One region of the Photorhabdus kleinii genome, then DNA from elsewhere that is predicted to be linked to it. Evidence: predicted binding sites of a transcription regulator. Region 1 holds the regulator's gene; each other region holds the start of a gene.
The links. The regulator CRP, encoded in region 1, controls carbon source genes, mostly activating them, when cyclic AMP is high. The targets are predictions, from matches to a motif close to ATGTGANNNNNNTCACAT.
Positions count from the first base shown of each region.

Region 2: yrbN (protein YrbN) is a predicted target of CRP. The motif match lies at 5,199-5,216, and genes of this name have one in related genera.
Region 3: cdd (cytidine deaminase) is a predicted target of CRP. The motif match lies at 6,294-6,311, and genes of this name have one in related genera.

Region 1 is NZ_JAJAFY010000066.1:551-11,066, reverse strand. Features, by position in the region: gene polA (DNA polymerase I) at 1-1,023, shown strand, start outside; gene LG003_RS20945 (hypothetical protein) at 1,185-1,982, opposite strand; gene LG003_RS23645 (hypothetical protein) at 2,323-2,370, shown strand; gene yihA (ribosome biogenesis GTP-binding protein YihA/YsxC) at 2,449-3,081, opposite strand; gene ppiA (peptidylprolyl isomerase A) at 3,388-3,957, shown strand; gene LG003_RS20930 (YcgJ family protein) at 4,056-4,406, opposite strand; gene LG003_RS20925 (aminodeoxychorismate synthase component II) at 4,650-5,225, shown strand; gene argD (bifunctional acetylornithine/succinyldiaminopimelate transaminase) at 5,349-6,560, shown strand; gene crp (cAMP-activated global transcriptional regulator CRP) at 6,610-7,242, opposite strand; gene LG003_RS20910 (OsmC family protein) at 7,562-7,969, shown strand; gene LG003_RS20905 (phosphoribulokinase) at 8,095-8,964, opposite strand; gene LG003_RS20900 (YheU family protein) at 8,983-9,201, opposite strand; gene LG003_RS20895 (hydrolase) at 9,198-10,178, opposite strand; gene LG003_RS20890 (LysE family translocator) at 10,283-10,516, shown strand, end outside.
Region 2 is NZ_JAJAFY010000007.1:38,151-48,666, forward strand. Features, by position in the region: gene LG003_RS06180 (sensor histidine kinase) at 1-378, shown strand, start outside; gene btsR (two-component system response regulator BtsR) at 381-1,097, shown strand; gene LG003_RS06190 (carbon starvation CstA family protein) at 1,268-3,070, shown strand; gene LG003_RS06195 (DEAD/DEAH family ATP-dependent RNA helicase) at 3,210-5,123, opposite strand; gene yrbN (protein YrbN) at 5,113-5,193, opposite strand; gene nlpI (lipoprotein NlpI) at 5,295-6,179, opposite strand; gene pnp (polyribonucleotide nucleotidyltransferase) at 6,304-8,433, opposite strand; gene rpsO (30S ribosomal protein S15) at 8,679-8,948, opposite strand; gene truB (tRNA pseudouridine(55) synthase TruB) at 9,071-10,018, opposite strand; gene rbfA (30S ribosome-binding factor RbfA) at 10,018-10,428, opposite strand; gene infB (translation initiation factor IF-2) at 10,494-10,516, opposite strand, start outside.
Region 3 is NZ_JAJAFY010000046.1:3,223-13,738, forward strand. Features, by position in the region: gene dcd (dCTP deaminase) at 1-482, opposite strand, end outside; gene udk (uridine kinase) at 666-1,307, opposite strand; gene apbC (iron-sulfur cluster carrier protein ApbC) at 1,565-2,677, opposite strand; gene metG (methionine--tRNA ligase) at 2,939-4,966, shown strand; gene LG003_RS18005 (CidA/LrgA family protein) at 5,099-5,527, shown strand; gene LG003_RS18010 (CidB/LrgB family autolysis modulator) at 5,530-6,225, shown strand; gene cdd (cytidine deaminase) at 6,367-7,251, shown strand; gene LG003_RS18020 (NAD-dependent malic enzyme) at 7,463-9,160, shown strand; gene sanA (outer membrane permeability protein SanA) at 9,302-10,042, shown strand; gene yeiB (DUF418 domain-containing protein YeiB) at 10,014-10,516, opposite strand, start outside.

The DNA of each region.
Region 1 (10,516 bases):
ATATTGTTTGAAAAATTGCAATTGCCGGTGGTAAAGAAAACGCCAAATGGTGCGCCATCCACTAATGAAGAAGTATTGGAAGAGTTGGCAGATACCCATGCATTGCCGAAAGTGATCTTAGAGCATCGTGGGCTGGCAAAATTGAAATCCACTTACACCGATAAATTACCACAGATGGTCCATCCGCTGACCAAACGGGTGCATACTTCTTATCACCAAGCGGTAACGGCAACCGGGCGTCTCTCTTCACGTGATCCTAATTTGCAAAATATTCCTGTCCGTAATGAAGAGGGCCGCCGCATTCGTCAGGCATTTGTGGCACCTGAAAGTTACCGGATTATGGCCGCTGACTATTCTCAGATTGAGTTGCGGATTATGGCCCATTTATCTCAAGATCAAGGGTTGTTGAAAGCTTTTGCTGAGGGGCAAGACATTCACCGGGCAACGGCGGCGGAAGTCTTTGGTTTGCCACTGGAACAGGTAACCAGTGAGCAGCGCCGTAGTGCTAAGGCGATTAACTTTGGTTTGATCTATGGTATGAGTGCATTTGGTCTTTCCCGTCAGTTAGGTATTCCTCGCGGTGAAGCTCAACGCTATATGGATCTCTATTTTGAGCGCTATCCGGGGGTATTGGCGTATATGGAGCGTACTCGTAAACAAGCGGAAGAACAGGGTTACGTTGAAACGCTGGATGGCCGTCGTCTTTATCTGTCAGATATCAAATCTCGCAATGCCATGCGCCGTAAGGCAGCAGAACGTGAAGCTATTAATGCGCCAATGCAGGGAACCGCGGCGGATATCATCAAAAAAGCAATGATTGCGGTGGATGATTGGATTGTCAGTGAAGAACCGAAAGTTCGTATGATTATGCAGGTTCACGATGAGCTGGTATTTGAAGTCCATGAATCACAACTTGAATATGCAGAACAGAAAATTCGTGAATTAATGGAGAAGAGTATGGTGTTTGATGTCCCGTTGAAAGTGGATGTAGGTATCGGTGACAATTGGGATCAGGCACACTGATATGCCAGCTTAATAAGCGATGGGCTGAGTTAATACAGTTAAAAACATCAGTAACTGCGTTGGGACATGGGTTCTTCCTGATGCCAACGCAGTATGTTAAGCCTTTCCTCTTTTTGACGACCTAACATGTTAAGTGACTATAAGCCATGTGCAATGATCCATTAGTCATATTCACCATGCGCTACAAAATCTCCTCCTCCCCAGCCTACTCTCTTACCGTTTGCTCGCAAGGCTGAAAAACTACGGGATGTTGACGTCAGGCTGATAACGTCTTTTAAGTTAGCAATTTCAGGTGGAATTTTTCCTCCATTGTATATATCTCCCCAGGCGACGATGCTACGGTCTGCTCGTAGGGCTGCAAAGGCATCACTTGATGAACTTAAGCTGATGACATTCTGTACCTTAGCTGCGTCATATTCAACTCGTTCAATACTCGCTATTACTCCCCAAGTGACCGCGCTACGATTTGTTCGTAGGGCAGTGAAAGCTGAGCCTGTTGAAGTGAGGTCAATGATATCGTTTAATGCAGCAATTTCTGGTGGGATTGGTGTGTCTCCCCAGGCGACAACACTGTGGTTTGCCCGCAGAGCCGTGAATGCGCCGCCCGAAGCAGTCAAGCTAATAATATCCTGTAGTTGTGCAATGGCTGGTGGAATCGTGCCGCTGGTACTTGCATTTCCCCAGGCAACGACGCTGCGGTTTGCCCGTATGGCTGCGAATGCAGTACCTGTTTGACTCAGGCTAACGATATCTTGTAATACAGTAATGTCAGGTGGAATTTGACCGCCAAGATGTGGAAGTCCCCAGGTAATTACACTGCCATTCTGTAATAACATAGCGGTTGCTCCGATGGTGGATGCGAGGGCTATATTATTGCTGCAATAGACATTTTCTTCCCATTCTAATAGAGAGTTACTATTGTTACTTATACCTAATGAAGCATTATCATGCTGGTTCATTATTATTCTCCTGGTTAAGGTCGTATCGGATTTATTCTTATTCATAAGGCGTTTATACGAAAAACCATGCCTATTGAGAGGGCGTGTAACAGTTATTTTACTCTTACTAAGTAATATTATTAGTTAAATAAATTTTTTGTATTCACTTGTACCGATTTGTTGTCCATGTAATGCATATTAGATCCAGATCGCATAAATATGTAATTAAACTACATTTAATGTTGTCAAAATGAGCAAAATTCTTGGCTGAATCGAGATAATTTCTGAAAATAAATTACAAAAAGGCTTTTTCTAATAAATAAAATAGGGTAGAGTTATTGGCGTAGGGTACAGAGGTAAGATGTTCTATCTTTCAGACCTTTTACTTCACGTAATCGGATTTAGCTGAATATTAGCTGCCCCAGTCAATTTTGACTGGGGCATTTTTTTCATCTGAATTTAATTGGTGGGAATGAAAAAGACTGTATTAACTATGGTTTTCAACTTGAACGGCTTTCTGGCTGAACCATATATCCAGTTTTTGTTGTAGTTTATCGATACCGATTTTTTTCGGGGCTGAGAAATATTCCACTTGAATATCCCCATTCAGCGCGAGTAAGGTGTCACGAACCTTATTCAGTTGACTTTTACGGGCGCCAGATGCCAGTTTGTCGGCTTTAGTCAATAACACCATAACCGGTACTTGCATTGCGACTGCCCATTGGATCATCTGCTGATCAAGATCTTTCAATGGGTGACGGATATCCATCAGTACGACCAGCCCGATCAGGCATTCACGTTTTTGTAGATATTCACCCAATGCTTTTTGCCATTTGCGTTTCATCTCTTCTGGTACTTCGGCATAGCCATAACCCGGTAAGTCAACCAGGCTAATACCTTCTTCTACTTCGAATAAATTGATGAGTTGAGTTCGGCCAGGCGTTTTACTGGTACGGGCGAGGCTTTTCTGTTTCGTCAGAGCATTCAGAGCGCTAGATTTACCTGCATTTGAGCGACCGGCAAACGCGACTTCAATGCCCATATCTTGAGGCAGATGGCGAATATCAGGTGCGCTCGTGATAAAACGGGTCATATGATAGTTGTGGTTTTTGATGGTCAAAATGATTATCTCCCTGAGAAATGCGCCGAATATATGGCAAAGAAGATTATACCGATAGCCACTGTTGGTTGACAGGATTAAAAATAATGACATATTTCTGATGGGTTGAACTAAGCTTGCTATTTTGTTACTGATGACGCTCGGTTTATGAAATAAAATCTAACCTGTTATTGAAAGGATACATTTTTCTTCAAAGCACCAGTCGATTGATAGCGTAAATGTAGGTAAATATTAAGCACGATGTTGAAGAGATTATTAGAATTAATTCAGTTTGTGTTGTTGACCTTAATAATATAGGAACCCAGAATGTTTAAACGTATTTTAGTAGCACTTGTAACTGCATGCTCTCTGAGCGCAATGGCGCCTCTGGCTTTGGCGGTGGGAGAAATCCACGTGAAGCTGACAACAACGGAGGGTAATATTGAACTGGAATTAAATAATCAGAAAGCTCCAATTACAACGAAAAACTTTATTGAATACGTCAATGAGGGTTATTACAACAATACAATCTTCCATCGGGTAATCCCTGGATTTATGGTGCAGGGTGGTGGTTTTACCAAAGATTTGCAGCAAAAAGCGACTAAAGCTGCTATTAAAAATGAGGCAGATAATGGACTGCGTAATTTACGCGGAACTATCTCTATGGCACGTACAGCTGATAAAGACAGCGCCACCAGCCAATTTTTTATTAATGTAGCGGATAATGCTTTCCTTGATCACGGTCAGCGTGACTTTGGCTATGCAGTATTTGGTAAAGTCGTAAAAGGTATGGATGTTGTGGATAAAATTTCTCAAGTCAAAACGGAAAATGTTGGTCCATATCAGAATGTACCGGTTAAACCTGTTGCTATTCTGTCTGCGGAGATTATTCTTTAATTTTTTCTATTACTTTGGCTGTGGCAGTTTCTGGTCTTCCGGTTAACTCTCATCAGATTAACAAACTGGCCTGCATTAAATGCAGGCCAGTTTCACTGTCATTCATACATCTTTTGGGTAAATTCTTTATTTACTTCGGTTCGTGGATAATATCTGTCTTTGTAACATTTCTTCTCTTTACTCTCACAATGTATGCCGTTACTTAAAGTGTAAGATGAAAAGTCGATATCTTTTCCATCACCAAACTCTTTTTTCAGGTGTTTTGCCGCTCTTTTCCCTAAATACCTTTCGGTTAATTTTAGCGATAGCCCTTTTTGATCAGAGCAATATTTTCCTTTTTTATCACAAACCACCCCTTTTTCCGGGAAGAAAATGTTAGCAGTTTTAGTAACAGCCAGCGTGGAGAAGGACAGTAAAAAAAGAGATGCTATAATCAGTTTTGTCTTCATAACAATTACCTTTACTTATTGAATATCAAAATAGAGCATATGTTTTGTAGGGTATGAGAGTAAGTTGATTAAGGAAAAAACAGCCATTGATTTTGTTGTACTATGCTACAAATATTGATGTGCTATGATAGCCGCCCCGTTGTCGCGAGGCCGTTTTATCTGGAGCCAGTTGTGCAGGATAAACAAATTGCAGGAGTGGCAGGGCAACAAATACAGCGATAAAAATGAGTAGGATAGACTCCTATGTTACTAATAATAGATAACTATGATTCTTTTACATATAACTTATATCAATATTTTTGTGAATTGGGTACAGATGTTTTAGTTAAGCGTAATGATGAACTGCAACTTGAAGATATTGAGAGATTGATGCCTACTCATCTGGTGATTTCCCCTGGCTCTTGTACCCCAAATGAAGCAGGAATTTCTCTGGCTGCGATTTCTCATTTTTCGGATAAGTTGCCGATTCTTGGTGTTTGTCTTGGACATCAGGCAATTGGGCAGGCGTTTGGTGCCAGCGTGGTAAAAGCCAGGGAAGTGATGCATGGAAAAACTTCTGCTATTCACCATAATCAGCAAGGTGTGTTCAAAGGGCTTAACCGGCCATTAACCGCGACTCGTTACCATTCATTGGTGATTGCCGCAGAGACATTACCAGCCTCATTTGAAGTCACCGCATGGAGCCAGCATAACGGCAATGTCGATGAAATTATGGGCATTCGTCATCGCACTCTACCGCTGGAAGGGGTGCAGTTCCACCCTGAAAGTATTCTCAGTGAGCAAGGTCACCAGTTGCTGAGCAACTTTCTGAGATATTAACCAGATACCGATAATTTCTTCATTTATCCATCTTTTTCATTTGCCCATCTTTGATTTTTTATGCATATTCAGTGATTATAATTTCACTTTTGAATGGCGTGTATATAGAAAACGGGTGGGAAAATGAAGGAGCATACCGCAGTAGATAGAAACGCATACGATCAAGTTATGTTGCCAATTTATTCACCAGCGCAGTTTATTCCGGTGACAGGGCAAGGTAGTCGTGTATGGGATCAGCAAGGGAAAGAGTATATTGATTTTGCGGGAGGGATTGCTGTTGTAGCTTTGGGCCATTGTCATCCTGCGTTAGTGGATGTTTTGAAGCAGCAGGGGGAGAAACTTTGGCATATCAGTAACATTTTTACCAATGAACCGGCTTTGATTTTGGCGCAGAAACTGATTGATGCGACTTTTGCTGAGCGGGTATTTTTTGCCAACTCAGGAGCAGAAGCGAATGAAGCGGCATTTAAACTGGCTCGCCACTATGCCATTACGCGTCACAGTCCCTATAAAACCAAAATTATCGCATTTCATCAGGGTTTTCATGGTCGCACCTTATTTACTGTCTCCGTGGGTGGTCAGCCAAAATATGCTGATGGTTTTGGGCCAAAACCCGCGGATATTATTCATGTGCCTTTTAATGACTTAGATGCAGTGAAGGCTGTCATAGATGACCATACTTGTGCTGTTGTATTGGAGCCTGTACAGGGAGAAGGGGGAGTCACGCCGGCAGCACCGGCATTTATTCGTGGGTTGCGTGAGCTTTGCGATAAGCATCAGGTGCTGTTGGTGTTTGATGAAGTGCAAAGTGGGATGGGACGTACCGGTAAGCTATTTTCTTATATGTATTATGATGTTACGCCGGACATCATTACCACAGCAAAAGCATTGGGAAATGGCTTCCCTATTAGCGCTATGCTGACGACAGAGAATATTGCTTCAGCGATGACGCCGGGAACTCACGGTACAACTTACGGCGGTAATCCGTTGGCTTGTGCAGTTGCAAATGCTGCTTTTGATATTATTAATACACCAACAGTTCTGGAGGGAGTTGAGAAACGCCATAATTTGATGATGAATTTTCTGAATGATATCAATCAGAAACATTCGATATTTGGTGAAATCCGAGGAAAGGGTTTGCTGATTGGTGCAGAACTCAAAGCACCATATCAAGGAAAAGCCAAAGATATTCTGCAACTGGCGGCTGAAAATGGCTTAATGTTGTTGAGTGCGGGTGGTGATGTATTGCGTTTCACGCCTTCGTTGATTATTAGTGAAGAAGAGATTGCTCAAGGAATGGAGCGGTTAGAGCAGGCAATTAACCAGTTGGTGTAATTAAATATAAGAGAAATCAGCGCAGGATTATGCGCTGATTAATCAGGCGTTAACGTGTACCGTAAACAACAATAGTTTTACCGTGTGCGGAGATCAAGTTTTGATCTTCTAGCATTTTCAGAATGCGACCAACCGTTTCGCGGGAACAGCCAACAATCTGGCCAATTTCCTGACGCGTGATTTTGATTTGCATTCCGTCCGGGTGGGTCATTGCATCTGGTTGTTTCGCCAGATTCAATAAAGTTTGGGCAATCCGGCCGGTAACATCCAGGAAAGCCAGATTACCGACTTTCTCAGAAGTTGTTTGCAAACGGTTTGCCATTTGGGCAGATAAACGCATCAAAATATCCGGGTTTACCTGAATCAGTTGACGGAATTTTTTATAGGAGATTTCAGCTACTTCACAGGCGCTTTTGGCCCGTACCCAGGCTGTACGCTCTTGCCCCTCTTCAAATAATCCAAGTTCACCAATGAAATCCCCCTGATTTAAATAGGAGAGGATCATCTCTTTGCCTTCTTCATCTTTAATCAAAACCGCAACAGAGCCTTTTACGATGTAGTAAAGCGTCTCTGCTTTTTCGCCTTGATGAATAAGCGTACTTTTAGATGGATATTTATGAATATGGCAGTGTGACAAAAACCATTCAAGAGTGGGGTCTGTTTGTGGCTTGCCGAGAACCATTCGTTTCATCCTCTGTTGTTATCGCTGCCTAAATAACACGAGAATCTAAAAGTTTCTCGTCAGGCTGGCTTATAAAGACACTAGCTTAACATTAGTTTGTTGAAAAACCGACAGGTAAGGGTTTTATATAGGTTATCTGAAATTTGAACCCTAGGGTATTGATCTTAACCTATATATACCTGGCCCACTTCTGTTTTTAACACAGGAAAAGGCTTCTGTCTTGTCTTGTATTGTTTCAGCATAATAAACCGCTCATTAGATTGCTAGCTTAATACTGAAAGAGTAGGCTTGGATGCAAAGAACGACTTAAGAGGTATTTATGCAAGCGCGGGTAAAATGGGTTGAAGGATTGTCTCTTTTGGGGGAGTCATCTTCCGGTCATCAGATCATGATGGATGGTAATGCCGGCGATAAGGCACCGAGTCCAATGGAAATGGTATTAATAGCAGCCGGTGGTTGCAGTACGGTTGATGTAGTTTCTATTTTGCAGAAAGGCAGGTATGACATCAGAGATTGTGAAGTAAAATTAACTTCCCGCCGTCGTGAAGAGGTGCCACGCTTGTTTACTCATATTAATCTGCATTTTATTGTTACGGGTAAGGATTTAATAGATAAAGCGGTTGAACGTGCAGTCATGCTTTCCGCGGAAAAATATTGCTCTGTTTCGTTGATGTTGGGGAAATCAGTTGAAATTACCCACAGTTTTGAAATTAAAGAGATAGATTGAGAAATTATTTTTGATTAAAAAATAACAACAGGTAACTAATTATCTCAGTTACCTGTTTTTTTAACTGAATAATATAAGATGCAAATTTTAAGTACTGGATTTGTTAAATTGACCTCAGGCGCTGATTAACAAATCTTTTCCCCTTCCAGTAATCGCTGTACCAATGGCGTCATAATTAATTCCATTGCTAATCCCATTTTTCCACCGGGGACCACGATGGTATTAATGCTTGAAACGAATGAGCCTTGTAACATTGCTAACAAGTATGGGAAATCAATTTGAGTCAGATCACGGAAGCGGATGACAATAAAACTTTCATCCAGTGATGGAATGGCTTTGGCTGAGAATGGATTGGATGTATCAACGGTAGGGACACGTTGGAAGTTGATATGTGTTCGCGAGAATTGTGGCGTAATGTAGTTAATATAATCATCCATAGAACGCACGACGGAATCCATCACAGCTTCCTGCGAGTGTCCTCGTTCTCCGGTATCGCGGACAAGTTTCTGTATCCATTCAAGGTTGACAATCGGCACGACGCCCACGAGCAGATCAACATGACTGGCAACATTATGTTGTGGTGTGACAACGCCACCGTGCAGACCTTCATAAAACAGCACATCAGTCTGCTTGGGTAAGGATTCCCACGGCGTAAAGGTACCGGGGAGCTGGTTGTAAGGGACGGCATCGTCATAGGTATGAAGATATTTCCGACAGCGGCCTTCACCGATTTCACCATAATCGATCATGGTTTTTTCCAGCATGCCAAAATCATTGGCTTCTGGCCCAAAATAACTGATATGCCTGCCTTGCTCTTTGGCTTTACGGATTGCGGCATCCATTTCAGGGCGGGTGTAACGGTGGAAACTATCTCCTTCTATCTGCGCGGCACTGATGTTAAGTTGCTGGAAAATCTTACGGAAAGCTAAACTGGTTGTTGTTGTTCCGGCACCGCTGGAGCCGGTAATTGCAATAATCGGATGTTTGACAGACATTCAGTAAACTCCATAATGTTAAGAATGGAACATTTCTTTTGGCACAATATTGATGCTCTCATGCAGTTCAGACCACACCAGCATAACATCTCCCCGTTTCAACTGACGGCGAATGTCAGCGACCTTCTGCTCCAGCGATTTTTCATCTTCTCCATAATCAGTGCCTTCCCGCAAGATAAAACTCTCTATCAAATTTAGCAGAGTTTCTGGTTCCAGTTGTTGCCACGGAATAATCATTGTGGTTGCTCCAGATAAGATGACAGCCAATTTGGGATGCGTTGTTCCAGCCACATTTGTGGTTTCTTCAACGAACCACTGACAAAGCCGACATGTCCACCATATTCTGTCATTTGATATTCAATATTTTTGGGTAACATTTTGAGATCAGGGACAACTTCCGGCGCCATAAAAGGATCGTCTTTAGCATGAATAATCAGCAGTGGCACAGTAATATCAGGCAGACGCGGCAGAGCACTGCACTGGCGGTAGTAGTCCGCTGCATTTTTAAAGCCGTGGATTTTTGCGGTTACAATTTCATCAAATTCTCGAATATGTTTCAATCTTTTTACCTGAGACAGATTAATGGGGAGTGAACCGGGGTAGCGTAACAATTTACGGGTGGCATTACGTTTCAGGCTATTAAGTAAATAGCGTTCATAAACCTGAGAAAATCCTTTTTCTATCCGCAGGGAACAGGCTGCCAGCATCAGAGGAGCAGAAACAATAACGGCAGCATTGATCTGAGCATCTGTTTTTTCTTCTGCCAGATAGCAGGCCAGCATATTACCGCCGACTGAATAACCTACGGCTGATGTGGGGGCATCACCGTAGGTCTGTTTTAACCAGCTTAGAAAATAACGGGCATCGCTTGTTTCGCCAGAATGATAGAGGCGTTTTTGGCGGTTTGGTTCGCCACTGCATCCGCGGAAATGCATGACAACACCAAGCCAGCCTTTTTTCTGGCAGACATGAAGTAAACCGTGGGCATAAGGGCTGTGAAAACTGCCTTCCAGACCATGAAACAGGATCAGTCGTGGCTTATGTGCTGCGGTGGCGGGATCTTCACTCCACGCCAGATCAACAAAATCGTTATCCGGTAAATTAAGTCGTTGCCAATAGGGTTGCAGTTCAGGATACCGCCGCACCAGACGCGGGAGTAGTGTCTGCAAATGCGGATTACTGGCTCCGGTGAGAGGACGAAAGATATCAGTCATAATGGTTTCGAGTTAAATTGATTAGTTATCTTGTATGGTGAATAACATACTGATATTTTCTGTGAAAGGGAAACGCCATTATTCAGGATGAAAGGTAACTCTTCATGACAGCAAGCCTAATTTTTTCATTAACAGCTTTTTTGTTTATTTCTTCCATTACGCCGGGGCCAAACAACATGTTGCTGACGTCATCAGGCGCTAACTTCGGCTTTATCCGCTCTTTGGGATTGCTCTTTGGCGTTGTTCTGGGCATGCAGACGATTTTATATCTGGCTGCTTTCGGAATAGCGGCGTTGCTGTTGGTCTATCCTGCTATTCACACGGTTATGAAAATTGCA
Region 2 (10,516 bases), on a different contig from region 1:
AAGGCGCGTTTCCGTGAGCATCTGCAAATAAATATTGAACTGCCGGAATCTCTGATTCACGCCAAATTACCCGCTTTTTCTCTCCAGCCAATAGTAGAAAATGCGATCAAACACGGCACATCACAGTTATTAGAAACCGGCAGAGTTACTATTCGTGCTCATCAGCAGAATCAATTGTTGATACTGGAAGTGGAAGATAATGCTGGTCTTTATAAATCGGTCTCTATGGGGGATGGACTAGGAATGAGTCTGGTAGATAAACGGCTACGACTTCGCTATGGTGAAAATTATGGCGTGCAAATAGATTGCCTGCCAGAAAAATTTACCCGCGTAATTTTACACTTGCCACTCATTAAAGAGGCTAATAAAACTGTGTGAATATGAATATATTAATTGTTGATGACGAACCGCTTGCGCGAGAAAACCTACGTTGTTTGCTAGAAGAAGAACATGATATTCAAATTATTGGCGAATGCGCCAATGCCGTTGAAGCCATTGGCGCCATACATCATCTAAAACCCGATGTTGTATTTTTGGATATCCAGATGCCACGCATCACCGGATTGGAAATGGTTGGTATGCTCGATCCAGAGCATCGTCCCTATATTGTTTTCCTGACCGCATTTGATGAATATGCAATACAAGCGTTTGAAGAGCACGCATTTGACTATTTATTAAAACCACTGGAAAAAAACCGTCTAACCAAAACCTTACAACGATTACGGCAAGGGTATCAGAAACAGGATATTTCCACCCTGAAAGCAGAAGAGCCGCTGAAATATATCCCATGCACCGGCCACAGCCGAATCTGGCTTGTGCAGCTGGATGAAATCCTTTATGTCGCCTCCCGCCCAAGTGGAGTTTATGTTATGTGTACCAATGGGCAGGAAGGATTTACTGAACTAACACTTCGCACATTAGAAACCCGCACACCAATGATGAGAAATCATCGTCAATATCTGGTCAATATGACCCATCTGCGCGAAATCCTATTTGGTGATCACGGACAGGCCGAACTGATTCTACGCAATGGCAAAACTATCCCCGTCAGCCGCCGTTATTTGAAACCATTGAAAGAGGCACTAGGATTGAAGTAACCATGACACTCATCATCTTTTCAGCGGGTTAATCTGTTCTTACTCACCGCTCACCTGCTGAATCTGACCACTTAACCCGCCATACAACCACTCACTTAGACACTCCCTTATAGCTTCCTTTACCTATGACAAGATACGAGTAAAAATTTATAACTCTCAGGAGAAGAGAAATGCAACACGCTCTCACATTTGTCATTGCAACGTTGTGTATTCTGGTTATCTGCTACCGCTTGTACGGCGTATTCTTCGTTAAAAAGGTACTGAAAGCAGATGACAGCGAGGTTACACCTTCCCATTTACTGGAAGACGGTAAAGATTATGTACCCACGAAAAAATGGGTCAATTTTGGTAGCCACTTCGCAGCAATCGCAGCCGCAGGACCTCTGGTTGGCCCTGTATTAGCAGCTCAATACGGTTATTTGCCAAGTATGTTATGGCTACTAATCGGCTGTGTTATCGGCGGGGCCGTGCATGATACGGTTGTTTTATTCGCCTCAATGAAACATAGTGGTAAATCCCTGTCAGAAGTTGCCAAAACAGAACTTGGTCCAATTGCTGGTTGGTGCACCGGCCTTGCGATGTTGTTCATCATTACGATTACTATGGCAGGTCTCTCTATGGTGGTCGTTCATGCACTAGAACGTAATCCCTGGGGAACATTTGCAGTATTTATGACCATTCCGGTCGCAATCGGAGTCGGTCTATGGGAGCGCTTCACAGGTAATATGCGCGGGGCAACTTGGGTAGGTATTATCACCATTATGGCTTGTGTGATTGCCGGCCCTTACATTCAGGCATCTGCTTTCGGTGAATGGCTGAGTCTGCGTACATCAACTGTCAGCTTGGCACTGCCAATCTATGCGTTTTTTGCCACCGCTCTGCCTGTATGGATGTTATTGACTCCCCGTGGTTATCTTTCCAGTTTTATGAAAATCGGTGTATTCGGCGCACTAGTTGTGGGAGTCATCTTTATTAACCCGGAGATCCAATTCCCGGCAGTCACTGAATTTATTCATGGCAATGGCCCTGTACTGGCCGGTCCAGTGTGGCCGTTTATCTCCATCACCATTGCGTGTGGCGCTATTTCTGGTTTTCATGCATTTATCGGCTCTGGCACAACACCAAAGCAGATCGATAAGTGGAGTGATATTCTGCCCGTGGGTTTCGGTGCAATGCTGGCAGAATGTGTCGTTGGTGTCATGGCGTTGATCGCTGCCACTTCCCTATATCCTGCTGACTATTTCGCTATTAACTCCTCCCCAGAGGTCTTTGCTACATTGGGTATGGATGTTATCCATCTACCAAAACTGAGTCAGGAAATTGGTCTGGATCTGTATGGCCGTACCGGTGGCGCAGTCACATTGGCGGTTGGTATGGCAGATATCTTCACCCGCATTCCTTGGTTCAGCCAGCTAGCATCCTACTTTTTCCAGTTCGTCGTCATGTTTGAAGCCGTATTTATCCTGACAGCGGTTGATTCCGGTACGCGTGTTGCCCGCTACCTGCTGCAAGATTTCCTGGGCGATATATGGGCACCTCTGAAACGTATCGACTGGTTACCGGGTTCCATTGGTTGCAGTATCGTTGCCTGTTTACTGTGGGGCTACTTACTAAATTCCGGCGATATCAATTCAGTCTGGGCACTATTCGGGGTATCCAATCAACTGATGGCCTCCATCGGCCTGATGATTGGTGCAACAATTATCCTACGTCTGTCTGAAAAACGCTGGTATACGCTGACCTGCCTGATACCACTCGCTTACCTGTACGTTACTGTGAACTATGCTGCTTACTGGATGGTGAAGAATGTTTACTTCAACTCCGCAACAAAAGGTTTCAACATCTTCAACGGAACAATCTCCATTGTGATGGTTATCCTCGGCATTGTGATTATGGTCTCTTCCATTATGCAATGGCTGAAACTATGGCGCACCCGCAGTGCAGGTAATCCCGTTGAAGCATTAAGTAACTGATCTCTTTCTGCATATTAAAAGCTGCCTTTTGTATAAAAAGCAGCTTTTTTTATTATAAAAATATTGAAGCAATTAACTGGCAACAAAAACGGCTCCTGTAAAAAGAGCCGCTTTACTATTTAAATATCAGTCCAGGTGATTACTGTGCGTTACTATTGTTATAACGACGGCGTGGAGCAGATGAACCATGATCATCACCACGACCACGGAAACTGCTACGGCTTTGGCTTTCACCACGACCTTCACCACTGCGGCGTTCACCATTGAAGCGACGGCCACCACCATTGAAACTCTCACGATCACGACGGGGGCCATTACCGTTACCGTTACCATTGCCGTTACGCCCACCACCACGACGTTCGCGGCGTTCAAATGGCTGTGCATCACCCATTAACTGCATATTCATTGGCTTATTCAGAATGCGGGTACGGGTAAAGTGGGATAACAAATCACCTGGCATGCCTTTTGGCAATTCAATCGTGGAATGCGTTGCAAACAATTTGATGTTGCCAATATAACGGCTGCTGATATCACCTTCGTTAGCAATCGCACCAACGATATGACGAACTTCAACACCATCATCGCGACCCACTTCAATACGGTATAACTCCATTTCACCGACATCACGGCGTTCACGACGAGGACGATCACTACGTTCGCCACGATCATCAAAGCCACTACGACGACGATCATCACGTTCGTTGAATTCGCGGCGAGGACGACGAACCGGATCCGGAGGCAGAATCAACGGGCGCTCACCCTGTGCCATTTTCAATAATGCGGCTGCCAGCGTTTCTATATCCAAATCTTCTGCAGGTTGCAGTTTAGACAACAGAGTACGGTACTGATCCAGATCGCTACTTTCCAATTGCTGCTGTACATTAGTAGCAAATTTTTCCAGACGACGCTGACTCAGCAATTCAGCATTTGGCAGTTCAACTTCCGGGATAGTCAGCTTCATTGTACGTTCAACGTTACGTAACAAGCGACGTTCACGGTTTTCTACAAACAACAGCGCACGACCTGCACGACCTGCACGGCCAGTACGGCCAATACGGTGAACATAAGATTCCGCATCCATTGGAATGTCATAGTTAACAACCAAGCTGATGCGTTCAACATCCAGGCCACGCGCTGCAACATCAGTTGCAATCAAAATATCCAAACGGCCATCTTTCAGACGTTCCAATGTCTGCTCACGCAGTGCCTGGTTCATATCACCGTTTAGCGCCGCACTGTTGTAGCCATTACGCTCCAGTGCTTCTGCCACTTCCAACGTTGCGTTTTTGGTGCGCACAAAAATAATCGCGGCATCAAAATCCTCTGCTTCAAGGAAACGCACCAAAGCTTCATTTTTACGCATACCGTAAACAGACCAATAGCTCTGGCTGATGTCAGGACGGGTCGTTACACTCGCTTGGATACGCACTTCTTGCGGATCGTTCATAAAACGACGAGTAATGCGACGAATAGCTTCTGGCATAGTTGCAGAGAACAGCGCAGTCTGATGTTCAGCAGGGATCTGGCTCATGATGTTTTCAACATCTTCGATAAAGCCCATACGCAGCATTTCGTCTGCTTCATCCAAAACTAAACCGCTCAGGTTAGACAGATCCAACGTACCACGCTTCAGATGGTCCAGAAGACGTCCTGGTGTACCCACAACAATTTGTGGCCCTTGACGTAAAGCACGTAACTGAACGTCATAACGTTGCCCACCATACAGTGCAACAACATTCACGTTACGCATATGTTTAGAAAAATCTGCGCACGCTTCGGCTACCTGTACCGCCAGTTCACGGGTCGGTGCCAACACAAGGATCTGCGGAGCTTTCAACTCAGCATTGATGTTATGCAATAAAGGCAAACTGAATGCCGCTGTTTTACCACTCCCCGTCTGCGCCATACCTAGTACGTCACGGCCATTTAATAAATGGGGAATACATTGTTGCTGAATTGGAGATGGCTTTTCATAGCCAAGATCTTCCAGTGCAGAAAGGATAGGTGCTGATAAACCCAGATCAGCAAAAGAGATTTCAGTCTCAGTGGTCATGTAATGGTGCCTCATTAGTTATGGCGGCCAGTCTACATAACGCATCGAAAAAAATTTCGGTCATTTTCATTTAAAATGTGAACTGGCTCAAAGTATTTAATTAAACGAACAAATAAGCCCTCATCGGTCAAGATGATGGACTTTGCAAATCAATCTCGAAATGTTCGTCAGCTATTGCTGGTCCGATTCTGATAGGTCATCTTGTTCCTGGCCTAACAGCGCCAATTCCAACAATGCATAGCGGTGCTCAACAAAGTTATGTGCATTGTTAGCTACCGTCAGCTTGAATAACGCAGATGCGCTATCCTTGTCCCCCAGACTTAGGTAATGTTTACCTAAATAGAAGTCAGTTTCACTGAGATGCTCAGCGAGCGAAGTGTTATCCGTTGCATTCTCTTTCAAGCGGTTCATCAATGTATATTCACTAATTTTGCCTAAATAGAATTCAACTATATTCCAGCCCCATTGCCCCCGGTTCGCTTTTTCGTAGTGTTGCGACAAGTTCACCATCGCCCCTTTAGGATAAAATTCCTTTTCCACCAGGTACAACCACAACGAACGGAAAGGATCATTTGGATCGTCTTGATAAAACGCCTGCAGATCATCCTGCGCTAACTTATACCGACCACCGTAATACAACGCGATGCCACGGTTAAGACGCGCGTAATTGTAAGTTGGATCAAGCTCTAATACAGAATCAAACGCTTCATAGGCGGCATCAAAATTGCCAACCTGTGTGAAGTAAATTCCCAGATAATTAAAAATCTCTGGAATATTAGGCCGAATAGATAAGGCAACAGAAAAATCATTCCGTGCCAAAGCCCTTAGCCCGAGACTATCATACAGCACACCTCTCTCATATAAAAGCTGTGCGTACTCATCTTCTGTCAATGACCGACTCGCAAGAATCTGTTCCATACGAGCCAGAATGACTTCTTGTTGCAATGAAGGTTGTAACGGAATAGCAAAAACTTCGTTTTTACGCCAATCCTTGCTGCTGCATCCTGCCAAAAGAAGTATTGCTACAGCATAACACCAGCGCAGAAAAAGATTCATTTCCTACTCCCGAAAGTCAGACATTGATTAAGAATGCCCTATCACCCATATTGCATTTATTGGGCCTCCTGCCCTGAGTCTATAAACGGCGCTTTTTTACAAGACGCCGTTTATAACATCAAATTTATTCTGCTGATTGTGGAGCCAGTGGTGTATCCTCGGCAATTACGCCGACTGTCGCTTCTTTAATACTCAGGCGAACACGACCCTGGCGATCAATTTCCAGAACTTTAACTGAGACTTCCTGACCAACCTGCAAATAGTCAGCCACTTTCTCAACACGCTTATCAGCAATCTGAGAAATATGTACCAGACCTTCTTTACCACCACCGATAGCAACAAACGCGCCAAAATCAACGATGCGGGTTACTTTACCAATGTAAACACGAGCAACTTCGATTTCAGCAGTGATTTCTTCAATGCGACTGATGGCATGTTTTGCTTTTTCACCATCAGTTGCAGCAATTTTCACTGTGCCATCATCTTCAATCTCAATGGTAGTACCAGTTTCTTCTGTCAGTGCACGGATAACTGAACCACCTTTACCGATAACATCTTTGATCTTATCAGGATTGATCTTAATGGTATGAATACGTGGTGCAAATTCAGAAATATCATTACGTGGGCTGTTAATTGCCTGTTCCATTACACTCAGGATATGCAAACGCGCACCTTTTGCCTGATTCAGAGCAATTTGCATAATTTCACGGGTAATGCCTTCAATTTTGATGTCCATTTGCAGCGCGCTGATACCTTCACAGCTACCCGCTACTTTAAAGTCCATGTCTCCCAAATGATCTTCATCACCCAAGATGTCAGACAGAACAACAAAATTATCGCCTTCTTTCACTAACCCCATTGCAATACCAGCAACAGCAGCTTTAATCGGCACACCCGCGTCCATTAACGCAAGAGATGCCCCACAAACAGATGCCATTGAAGACGAGCCGTTTGATTCCGTGATTTCAGAAACAACCCGAACGGTATATGGGAATTCGTTAGCTTTTGGCATAACTGCCGCCACACTACGTTTAGCCAGACGACCATGACCAATTTCACGACGTTTTGGTGAACCCATCATACCTGTTTCACCAACAGAATATGGCGGGAAGTTGTAGTGCAATAGGAAACGATCTGTACGCTCTCCCATCAACTCGTCAATGATCTGTGCATCACGTTCTGTACCCAAAGTCGCAGTAACCAAAGCCTGAGTTTCACCACGGGTAAACAGCGCAGAGCCATGAGTTCGGGGCAGAACACCAGTACGTACATCCAATGCACGCACCATATCTTTTTCACGACCATCAATACGTGGTTCACCACACAAGACTCGGCTACGAACAACTTTTTTCTCTAAGCTACCCAAAATTTCATGGATTTCAGCTTCTTCTAAAGCCTCATCCTGTTCCAACAGCGCTGCCGTAACTTCCTCTTTGATAGCATCAACCTGAGCATAACGCTCCTGTTTTTCAGTGATACGATAAGCATCACCCAGACGGCCTTCTGCCAATTCAGCTACACGGTCATGCAACGCTTGATTAACAGGTTCTGGCACCCAATTCCATTTTTCTTTGCCTGCTTCCGCAGCCAACGCATTAATGTTATCAATAACCACCTGTTGTTGATCATGGCCGAATACTACCGCACCTAACATTTGCTCTTCAGTTAAAATGTCTGCTTCAGACTCAACCATCAGAACAGCACCAGCAGTACCTGAAACCACCAGATCCAAACGGCTATTTTTCAGCTCATCACTGGTTGGGTTCAGCACATACTGATCATTAATATAACCAACACGAGCAGCGCCAATTGGGCCATTGAACGGGATACCAGATAGTGCCAACGCAGCAGAAGCACCGATCATTGCAACAATATCTGGGTTAACTTGCGGGTTAACAGAAACAACTGTTGCTACAATCTGCACCTCGTTCAGGAAACCTTCCGGGAACAGAGGACGCAGAGGACGATCAATCAAACGAGCGACTAACGTTTCTCCTTCACCAGGACGACCTTCACGACGAAAGAAGCTGCCTGGAACACGACCAGCAGCATAAGTACGCTCCTGATAGTTAACAGTCAGTGGAAAGAAATCCTGACCTTCTTTTACTTTCTTTTGGCCAACAACAGTGACAAATACAGCCGTGTCATCCATATTGACCATGACAGCAGCTGTGGCCTGGCGGGCCATCATACCTGTTTCGATAGCAACGGTATGTTGACCATATTGAAATTTACGAACAATCGGATTCAGCAAAATAATATCCTTTCGTTAATACTGCCTTTTATATTCAGCAGACAACAATGAATGATCTCTCCATGCCACATCCTCGCGACTAACGACAGGTCTTACTCCCTTAAGCACTCTCATTAGCCGCGCGAACCTCTGTAACTGAAGAGCCTTAACAAAAACCACCACCAGCATTTTTGTGCTGTTATCTATGATGGCTTCTCAGAAGAAAAGGGGCCATATATGGCCCCTTTCCACTGAAACTTGCTTGATTAGCGACGCAGGCCAAGACGCCCAATCAGCGCAGTGTAACTTGTTACATTTTTACGCTTCAGATAGTCCAAAAGTTTACGACGCTGAGAAACCATGCGCAGCAGACCACGACGGCTGTGGTGATCCTTTTTGTGCTCTGAAAAATGGCCTTGCAAGTGGTTAATTTGTGCAGTTAACAAAGCAATCTGTACTTCACTAGAGCCACTGTCATTCGCATCACGACCAAATTCAGCAATAATTTGCGCTTTTGCTTCAGTACTTAGAGACATATTACAACTCCAAAAATATATAAACTAAAATTACAGGTGCCGATCTCTAATTCAGCCACCCAACATATAACTGCGTCATTCTACGCTGCAAATAAGTTAAGCGCAAGATAACCCAAAATACCCTAATCCCGGCTTTCAACAACTAAACGGCGGGGAGCAACAAGCCCATCATCATTGATAACAGCAATGCCAATGAATTTTCGTTCATCACCTTCAGTTACACGTACCATACTTTCAACTAAAGCTGGGGATTTGGCACTGCGCACCGCCTGACCTTGTTTAAAATAAGCCGCAACTACTGGAATCAAATTAACCTCTGGGAAATGAGCAATTGCACTATCCATTGGTAATAGTAATGAATCAATTAATTCGCCCACAGGTATTTCCTGATCTTTGGCTTGCTGTTGTAATTCATATAATTGCTCAAGTGTCACCATGCGATCATTTGGATAATTCGCTACCTGTAAACGTCTTAAATAAATAACGTGGGCACCACAGCCTAATAATTCACCTAAGTCATCAATAATAGTGCGAATATAAGTGCCTTTCGAACAGTGTATTTCCAATTCCAGTTCATCATCTTCCCAACGGATAAACTGTAATTCATAGACTGTAATTGGCCGTGCTTCGCGTTCTACCTCAATACCCTGACGAGCATACTCATACAATGGTTTTCCCTGATATTTCAGTGCAGAATACATGGAAGGAATTTGCATGATATCACCAAGGAATTTATCCAAAGCTGCATCAAGTTGAACCTGACTTAGCTGGATTGCCCTTTCACTGATGATTTGCCCGTGTGAATCAGATGTGTCAGTTCGCTGACCAAGACGAGCTATCACTCGATAACGCTTGTCAGAATCAAGTAAGAACTGGGAAAACTTCGTCGCTTCACCAAGGCAAACCGGTAGCATACCGGTTGCCAGTGGATCCAACGCGCCAGTGTGACCAGCTTTGCTAGCGTTGAAAATACGTTTTACTTTTTGTAACGCATCATTAGAAGAAATATCCTGCGGCTTATCCAGTAACAACACACCATGTATATCACGACCACGACGACGATGCCCCATTACTTCTCCTCTTTGTGATCCGCAGAAGCCCGGCGCTGTTCATCATTCTTTACAACATTAGTAACCAGATTGGACATCCTCATCCCCTCTACCAGGGAATTATCGTAGGAGAAAGTCAGTTCTGGTACGACACGCAAACGCATTGTTTTACCCAACAGAGAGCGAATAAAACCAGAAGCTTCATTCAATGCCTTAATACCATTCTTTACCACATCGGAATCATGTTCTTCAGTCAACACATTCAGAAAAGTGACGAATACTTTGGCATAAGCCAAATCACGAGAAACTTCAACGCCAGAAACAGTCGCCATACCGATTCGGGGATCTTTCACTTCTCGCTGTAAAATGATGGCAATCTCTTTTTGCATTTCCTGTGCAACGCGCTGAGTACGACTGAATTCTCTTGCCATTGTTATATCTCCTGACATTTGGGGGGCAAAAGCCCCCCAATAATGAAATTAACCAGTGGTAGGAATTAAGCGATAGATCGTTTAACTT
Region 3 (10,516 bases), on a different contig from region 1:
TCAAAACTCAAAGCACCGATGACCATACCCGGACGTAACGCCAGAGGCAATTTACCAGAGTTATAGAATTCAAGAACAATCTGACCATGCCAGCCCGGATCAATCCGGTGTGCTGTCACGTGTACCATCAACCCAAGACGAGCAAGAGAAGAACGGCCATCAAGCCAGCCCACCAAATCGTCCGGCAATGTGACAGATTCCAGCGTAACGGCCAATGCCAACTCGCCAGGATGGAGGAAAAAAACCTCATCGTCAGACAGAATTATTTCATCACTCATCACACGATCAAGCGCAGCACTGACCTCATCTTTCGGACCACTCAAATCAATATATGCCGCAGTATGACCACAGAAAACACGAAACTGATTCCCAAGGCGCACATCCGCAGTTGCCCCGTTAATACGTTCAATCGGCGGACGTGGAGCAATGACCAATTTACCTTCATCAAGCCATTTAATAATGTCGCGGTCACAGAGTCGCATTATTTCCTCTCCAATACGATGCTGCTTATCAATTCAATGACTGACAAGCAAAGTTTTATATCCGTTATCTTTCAAGTTGCCTCTTTGTTGGCTGCGCTCACTCACCCCAGTCACATAGTTCGCTATGCTCCCAGGGATTCGCTCCCTTGCCGTCGCGATGCATCTTGAAATCCATAGGGTATATTATTCGCAGAACTGACCAATTTTGGCTTTCAATATATCAATTGCTACTCGGTTTTTACCCCCGCGCGGCACAATAATATCTGCATATTGCTTTGATGGTTCAATAAATTGCAGGAACATTGGACGCACAGTTTTATGATATTGCTCAATAACCGAATCCAGAGAACGCCCCCGTTCATGCACATCCCGCTTAATACGACGCATAAGGCAAATATCCAGTGGCGTATCAACAAAAATAGAGAAGTCCATCTCCTGGCGCAAGCGCTTATCGGTCAATAATAGAATACCTTCCAGAATAATAACCCTTTTCGGTGCAAAATGAATCGCTTCTGGTTTACGAGTATGAGCAACATAATCGTATTGTGGCAATTCAATTGATTCACCCATTTTCAGCGCTTGTAGGTGAGAAAAGAGCAGATTGTGATCCATTGAGCTTGGATGGTCATAATTAGTCTTATAACGCTCTTCCATTGATAGATTGCTCTGATCTTTATAATAGCAATCCTCTGGTATAATACCGATATTGTGATCACCAACCTGAGCGCGTAATTCACGATAAAGTGTATTAGCAATGAGACTTTTACCTGAGGCAGATGCACCAGAAATTCCTACAATTGTGCACTGATATGCTTCGTCAGCCATAATAGAGATAACCTGATTCTAGAAAAAAATGGGAACAAAGCACTTACTAAGTGCTTTGTTTGGCGAGATTATAGGGAGTTAATGGTATCTGTTCCAGTGTAAACAAGAGAAGTCTCACTTTTTTCGAAGCGTTTCGCATAAAAACCATGTAACGAAGGAAATCGAACAAGCATACTTCTCCCCACACAAAATCTCCCCATACAAAAAGCGGGCAATGAAAACATCCACCACCCGTTATCATCAATCAAATGCTTGCATTAAACAGCACGGAACGAAATTTCTGTTGGTATCTTCTCACCTTGCCAATACATCTGTGCTGAAATATTCGCGGCAATTTCGCGATAAATATCGGTAAATTCACTATCAGGATTACTAATAACGGTTGGCTGACCACGATCAAGATCTTCACGCAGTGAAATATGCAGCGGGATTTGTCCCAATAATTTACAGTGATATTTAGCCACCAATTTTTCTGCCCCACCGGTACCAAAAATAGGTTCCAGGTGACCACAGTTACCACAAATATGCGTACTCATGTTTTCAATAATACCCAATACAGGCACCTTCACTTTCTGGAACATGACGATACCTTTCATTGCGTCAATTAAGGCAATATCCTGAGGCGTTGTTACCACTAGCGCCCCCGTTACCGGGATGTTTTGTGACAAAGTGAGCTGAATATCACCGGTTCCTGGTGGCATATCGATAACCAGATAATCAAGATCCGGCCATAATGTATCCTGTAACATCTGCATCAATGCTTTACTAGCCATTGGGCCGCGCCATACCATTGCATTGTCATCTGTTACTAAATAACCAATCGAGTTAGTGGCAAGGCCATGAGTCATAATCGGCGCCATATGCTGCCCGTCCGGGGAAGTTGGGCGCTCTTGGGTGGTTCCCAACATACTCGGAACAGAAGGACCGTAGATATCTGCATCCAGAATACCGACTTTTGCCCCCTCCTGAGCCAATGCCAGCGCCAGGTTTACGGCAGTGCTGGATTTACCCACCCCACCTTTACCCGAGCTGACAGCCAAAATATTGCGGACACCATTAATTCCCGGCAAATCATTAGCGCGACGTAATGTGCTGATATCATGGATCAATTTCCACGCCACCGATTTTGCACCAGTTACCGCCTGTAATTTTTCCGTTGTCGCTGCTTTTAATGCCTTAAAACCGCTTTGCCAGACAAACGGCATCAGTAATTCAATGTGCAAGACACCATCAAGCATCGTGCAATGATGTAGGGCCTTCAATGTTGTCAAATCACGTTCTAGTGTCAGGTGTGTAAAAGTAGTAAGTATTTTTGTTACCTGAGATTTCAGCAGGTCAGGATTGGTCTGCTCGGGGGATTGTGAGTTCATCCCGGCTCCTTTAATGATTATCATTAGCTAAAAACCATCTCTCCATCATAACAGAACCCAATGCGTTCGGATAAAATTAGCGACAAAAACCCGCTTTCCGCTCACTAATCCAATTTTTATCCATTGACAGCCTCTGAAGTATTTTGGTTTTAAGACGCACTGGATAAAACTCACTAATATTAAACCTTACCCTAGCGACAATTTTTTTGATCGGTTAACATCAAACTTCCTTTTTCACTTATTGGAAGTCAGATCCTTACTATGTCTCAAGTCGCAAAAAAATTATTGGTAACGTGCGCGTTGCCATATGCTAACGGTCCAATCCATCTCGGTCACATGCTGGAACATATCCAAGCAGATATTTGGGTCCGTTTTCAGCGAATGCGCGGCAAAGAGGTTCACTTTATCTGTGCCGATGACGCTCATGGAACACCAATCATGCTGAAAGCTCAGCAAATGGGTATTGCTCCTGAAGAGATGATCACAACGGTGAACCAAGAGCATCATCAGGATTTTACTGGCTTTTCAGTGAGCTATGATAACTATCACTCTACGCATAGCGAAGAGAACCAAACGTTATCAACCAAAATCTATCTCGAACTGAAAAAAAACGGTCATATTAAAAATCGTACTATTTCTCAGTTATATGATCCTGAGAAAAATATGTTTCTGCCGGATCGCTTTGTGAAAGGTAGCTGCCCGAAATGTAAGGCAGAAGATCAGTATGGCGATAACTGTGAAGTTTGCGGATCAACCTACAGCCCAACTGAGCTACTCAACCCACGTTCTGCTGTCTCCGGCGCGACGCCAGAAATGCGTGAAACAGAACACTTCTTCTTCGATCTGCCCGCATTCAGTAACATGTTACAAGCCTGGACCCGCTCCGGCGCATTACAGGAACAAGTTGCTAACAAAATGCAGGAATGGTTTGAATCCGGTTTACAACAGTGGGATATCACCCGTGATGCCCCCTATTTCGGTTTTGAAATTCCTGATGCGCCGGGCAAATATTTTTATGTCTGGCTGGATGCTCCCATTGGCTATATGGGCTCTTTCCAAAACCTGTGTGACAAACGCGGAAATCTGAGCTTTGATGAGTTCTGGGCAAAAGATTCCGCCGCCGATCTGTATCACTTTATCGGTAAAGACATTGTTTATTTCCACAGCCTGTTCTGGCCTGCCATGCTGGAAGGCAGCGGTTACCGTAAGCCAACCAACGTGTTTGTTCACGGCTATGTCACCGTCAACGGTGCGAAGATGTCCAAATCCCGTGGTACTTTTATTAAAGCCAGCACTTATTTGGATCATCTAGATGCAGACTGTTTGCGTTATTACTATGCAGCCAAACTCTCTGCTCGCATTGATGATATCGATCTGAATCTGGAAGATTTTGTTCAGCGTGTTAACAGCGATATCGTTAATAAAGTTGTTAACCTGGCCTCCCGTAATGCAGGCTTCATTAATAAACGCTTTAACGGCAAGCTGGCGGATAAACTGGCTGATCCGGTGCTTTACCAACAGTTTATTGATGGGGCAAAGATGATTGCAGAAGAGTTTAATAACCGCGAATTCAGCAAAGCAATCCGTGAAATCATGGCACTGGCTGATTTGGCAAACCGTTATGTGGATGAGCAAGCGCCGTGGGTGGTGGCAAAAGAAGCAGGCCGTGATGCCGATCTTCAAGCTATCTGTTCAATGGGCATCAACCTGTTCCGCGTTTTGATGACTTTCCTGAAACCCGTTTTACCAAGTCTGGCAGAACGCGCAGAAGCTTTCTTAAATACAGAACTCACCTGGCATGGTATTGAACAGCCGCTGCTGGATCATCAAGTTTCTGCCTTTAAGGCCCTGTTCAATCGCATTGATATAGATAAAGTGGACGCTATGGTTGCGGCATCGAAAGAGAGCATCAACACACCACAAAAAGTCAGCGGTCCACTGGCAGAAGATCCGATTCAGGACACGATCACCTTTGATGATTTTGCCAAAGTTGATATGCGCGTCGCCCTTATTAAACAGGCTGATTTTGTCGAAGGCTCAGATAAGTTGCTGAAACTGATGCTGGATCTGGGCGGTGAAACCCGTCAGGTGTTTTCTGGTATCCGCTCCAGTTATCCTGATCCAAAAGCGCTGGAAGGCCGTTTAACCATTATGGTAGCCAATCTGGCGCCACGCAAAATGCGCTTTGGTATTTCAGAAGGGATGGTTATGGCGGCCGGACCTGGTGGAAAAGATATCTTCTTGCTCAGCCCAGACAGCGGCGCCCAACCCGGTATGCAAGTGAAATAACCGTTAATTTATTTCACTGATATTTTTACTCACGGGGATCAGCAATGGTCCCCGTTTTTTTAAATGTGAGCTATGGCACCTTCCCAAGGTTAATTGTATGATGAATACCTCACCGGAATTAGGAATTTTGTTATGTCGTTTCGTGAAGTACTGATTGTTGGTTGGCAGTACCTGCGAGCATTTGTTCTGATTTATTTATGTTTGCTGACAGGTAATGCCATTTCTTCCCTACTACCCATCATTATTCCCGGCAGTATTATCGGTATGTTGATCTTGTTCGTTTTATTAGCTTTCCAGCTGATTCCTGCTCATTGGGCAAAACCAGGCTGTAGCCTGTTACTAAAAAATATGACCTTGCTGTTTCTACCTATTGGCGTAGGCGTAATGAATTATTACGATCAACTCAGCCAACAGATAATTCCGATTGTTTTTTCATGCCTGATCAGTACTGCAATTGTTATGATTATCGTTGCTTACAGTTCCCACTATGTTCATCATGAACGTCCAATTATAGGCTCCGCATCAGAAATTAAGAGTAACCAACAGAAACAAGAGAAATAAAAATGTTAAGTCACATTTGGTGGTCACTGCCATTAACATTGATTGTATTCTACACCGCAAGAAAACTTTCACTACGATGCAAAATTCCCATTCTGAACCCCTTATTGGTTTCTATCGCCGTCCTTATTCCAATATTGTTAATAACCCACACGCCTTATGAACACTATTTTGCCGGCAGCCAAATTCTAAATGCTCTACTCCAGCCCGCCGTAGTTGCGCTGGCATTTCCTCTATATGAGCAGATACACCAGATCCGAGCCCAATGGAAGTCCATTATTAGCATCTGTTTTATCGGTAGTATTGTCGCTATGGTGACAGGCGCTGCTATTGCCTTGTGGATGGGCGCCACGCCTGAAATGGCCGCTTCGATACTGCCTAAATCTGTCACAACACCAATAGCAATGGCAGTAGCAGACGCCATTGGCGGTATTCCTGCAATCAGCGCTGCTTGTGTCATTTTTGTCGGCATTCTCGGCGCAATATTTGGTCATAACCTGTTTGATCTTTTACAGGTAAAAACCAAAGCATCCCGCGGCTTAGCAATGGGAACGGCATCACATGCTTTGGGTACCGCCCGCTGTGCAGAGGTCAATTTCGTTGAAGGCGCATACAGCTCATTGGCATTGATGACCTGCGGTATCATTACTTCACTAACAGCCCCTTTTGTATTCCCGGTGCTGCTATACCTATTTAGCTAGTATATCTGTTAGGAAATTTGATAATAATCGCTCGATTACCAACTTCAATTACATAATTCTCATCATCTATATGATATTTATCACATTACAAATCTCATCAGACAACTTAGAATGATCTTAAGTTAATTCGGAGATCACGCTATGCAAGCTCGTTTTCACCCTATATGGGTACAGCTGCCATCTAAACTACAGGATGCACTTTTACCTTACGCAGGAAACGATGACTTTCCTGCCATGCTCACTGCTGAACAGGCTAAATCTATTAAGAAAGCCTGCGGTTTTGACGATAACACCTTGGCTGTCGCCCTGTTGCCACTCGCAGCGGCATGTTCCCTGACACCAATATCACATTTTAATGTTGGTGCAATTGCCCGCGGTGAAAGCGGAAACCTCTATTTTGGCGCTAATATGGAATTTGCTGGTGTACCACTACAGCAAACGATTCATGCTGAACAATGTGCGATTACCCACGCCTGGTTATTGGGCGAGAAAAGACTGGCATCTGTTACTGTGAATTACTCTCCGTGCGGCCACTGCCGTCAATTTATGAATGAACTTAATAGTGGCACTCAATTAGAGATTCATCTGCCAAAGCAGGCACCTTCAACATTAGATCACTATCTGCCAGATTCTTTTGGTCCAAATGATCTGGGCATCACAACTTTGTTGATGGATCCGGTCAACCATGGCTATAAACTAGAAACGACGGATAAATTAGTACTAACGGCATTAGATGCAGCAAACCAGAGCTATGCCCCATACAGTAATTCCTACAGTGGTACCGCACTTCTGGGAAAAGATGGAAGAATTTATCCTGGGCGTTATGCAGAAAATGCCGCATTTAACCCAAGCTTGCCCCCATTACAAGCAGCGCTGATTCTGATGAACATTTCTGGTGGTGATTGCCTGGCTATCGAAAGAGCGGTGTTAGTTGAGGGAAAACACAGTGATTTATCCCAACGGAGTGCGACTCAATCTATACTTGCTGCGCTCGGTTGCAGCAAATTTGATTACTACACTTTCTGAGTTCAGTGGAAAATTCATTTTTCCCTTTATGCAGATAGAGGGTTTTCGGCTGTAAAAATAATTACCGTAACATTTTATTAGCTAACTCTGGATGTTATCTCTCATTTTTACTCATAATACCTCTAATTAAGTAACATTTACTGTACATATTTTTCCTATCTCTTAGGATCTGTAGCGACCTTTTATCCATTTAGTTCAAAGAGTAAGATTCATGGAACTGGAACACGAAAGTAAACGTCCACTATACATTCCCTATGCTGGCCCAATTCTGTTGGAATTCCCCCTGCTGAATAAAGGCAGCGCTTTTACTAAGGAAGAACGCAGCAACTTTAATCTTTACGGTTTATTACCGGAAGCGGTCGAAACCATCGAAGAACAAGCTGAACGTGCCTATCGGCAGTATCTTGATTTCAAAAATGATGCAGATAAGCACATTTACCTGCGAAATATTCAGGACACTAACGAAACCCTGTTCTACCGCCTGCTGGATGCGCATTTGAACGAAATGATGCCGATCATCTATACCCCAACCGTCGGTGAAGCTTGTGAGCACTTTTCCGATATTTACCGCCGTGCCCGTGGCCTGTTCATCTCATATCCAAACAAAGCACATATTGATGACATGCTGCAAAATGCAACCAAACAAAATGTAAAAGTCATCGTTGTTACCGATGGTGAACGTATCCTCGGTTTGGGCGACCAAGGCATTGGCGGAATGGGTATTCCTATCGGTAAGCTCTCCTTGTATACCTCCTGCGGTGGTATCAGCCCGGCTTATACACTGCCAGTCGTCCTGGATGTAGGCACCAACAACCCGCAACGCCTGAATGACCCGTTATATATGGGTTGGCGTCACCCGCGTATCACGGGTGAAGAGTATGATGAATTCATAGACGAATTTATTCAGGCTGTTAAACGCCGCTGGCCAAATGTGTTGCTGCAATTTGAAGATTTCGCACAAAAAAATGCCATGCCTCTTCTTAATCGCTATCGCCACGAGATTTGTTGCTTTAATGATGATATTCAGGGAACTGCCGCCGTTACGTTAGGTAGCTTAATTGCCGCCAGTCGCGCGGCGGGCCGTCAATTGAAAGATCAAACGGTCACCTTCCTCGGCGCAGGTTCCGCTGGTTGCGGCATTGCAGAACAGATCGTCTCCCAAATGAAATCAGAAGGTTTAAGCGAAGAACAGGCTCGTGCCCGTATTTTCATGGTTGACCGTTTCGGTTTATTGACAGACAAGCTGCCAAATCTATTGGATTTCCAGAACAAGCTGGTGCAGAAAAGCGACTCATTGGCTAAATGGGATGTAAACAGCGATTCAATCTCGCTGCTCGATGTTGTCCGTAATGCTAAACCGACAGTATTGATTGGTGTTTCAGGTCAGGCAGGGTTGTTTACAGAAGAGATCATCCGTGAGATGCATAAACATTGTGAACGTCCAATCGTCATGCCATTATCGAATCCAACTTCCCGTGTTGAAGCCCGTCCCGAAGATATCATCAACTGGACGGATGGTGCCGCCTTGGTTGCAACAGGTAGTCCATTTAATCCGGTAAAATATAAAGATCAGGAGTATCCAATAGCGCAATGTAACAATGCCTATATCTTCCCCGGCATTGGCTTGGGTGTCATTGCATCGGGGGCCAAACTGGTTACTGACGGTATGTTGATGGCAGCAAGCCGAACATTGGCGGATTGCTCACCCTTAGCCCAAGAGGGTCAAGGTCCGTTACTGCCACTTATCGATGATATTCAGGAAGTGTCACGCAAAATTGCCAAACAAGTCGCCAAAGAAGCACAAATACAGGGCGTTGCCACTGTGACCTCAGATGGAGCACTGGATGAAGCGATTGAACGCAACTTCTGGAAACCTGAATACCGCGTGTACAAACGTACTTCATTCTGATTTTTATCATTAAAAATACGTAAAAAGCTTGTTAGTTCTCTTTTACTATCAAGCTTTTTTCTTACAGAGAAAACTTGCTTCGAAATTTCAGGTAAAGTAGCCTTTAACAAATTCAGTCATTAATGTGTATAAGGCAAAAGCATGTGGAAGCGCCTGATAACTAGTCTGTTATTCATCATAGGGATGCTGATACTGACAGCTATTGCACTTGACCGCTGGATTAGTTGGAAAACAGCCCCCTATGTCTTTGATGATCTCAAACAACTTCCTGAACGTGAAGTGGGTATAGTACTTGGTACTGCTAAATATTACCTCTCTGGCGCGCCAAATCAGTACTATATGTACCGTATTCAGGGAGCGATTAATGCTTATAACAGCGACAAAATCAAATATTTGTTACTGAGTGGCGACAATGCTCAGCAAAGTTATAACGAACCGGTAACCATGCGCAGAGATTTGGTAAAAGCGGGTATTCCTGCTGCAAATATCGTACTGGATTTTGCTGGTTTCAGAACACTTGACTCAATAGTCAGAACCCGGAAAGTTTTTAACACTAATGATTTCACGATTATTACCCAGCGATTTCATTGCGAACGAGCCCTGTTTATCGCTATGCATATGGGAATTGATGCTCAGTGTTATGCAGTTTCCACACCCAAGAATATGATTACCGTTCGATTACGTGAAATCATTGCCCGCCTTGGTGCCCTGACTGATCTTTATATTCTGAAACGTGAACCTCGTTTCTTGGGTCCGTTGATCCCTATTCCTGCTCCGTATAAGGTACCAAAAGGTATGACTGATTACCCTGCCGTAACTCCTGAAGAATTACGGTCAATGGATAAAACCCAGTTTAAGCCGACCGAGCCAACACCGCCGTAATCTCACGCCACCGCTGTTCTACTGGACCTTGCGGGTAACGACGTAACCACCAGCATGAAAAAAGAATATTCACTGCCCAAATGGGAAGAATAAATGCAAGCAATTCCAAACGGCTAAATTGACCAAAAAACCCAAGGTTATAAAACAGCAAGGTGCAGATTAAGGTTTGTAGCAAGTAATTACTCATCGCCATTCGCCCAACCTGATTGAGCCAGTAATTAATTCTCCAGCATGAAATGATCGGCCAGAAACCATATATTAAAGCCATATACCCCAGTGCCTGAAATGGCGTTACCAACTCAGCAAGGATATAACCGACAATGCCTGACCAAAAGTAATCCCAATTATGGGTATATTGGAGCACCACAGAGAATATCTGAACAGCAACACTGAGCGGTATCAGCACTAGCGCCACATTTCGATAATGGCTCACTGAAAATTCCCCTTTTAGCCAACCATTACGCATTAATCCAG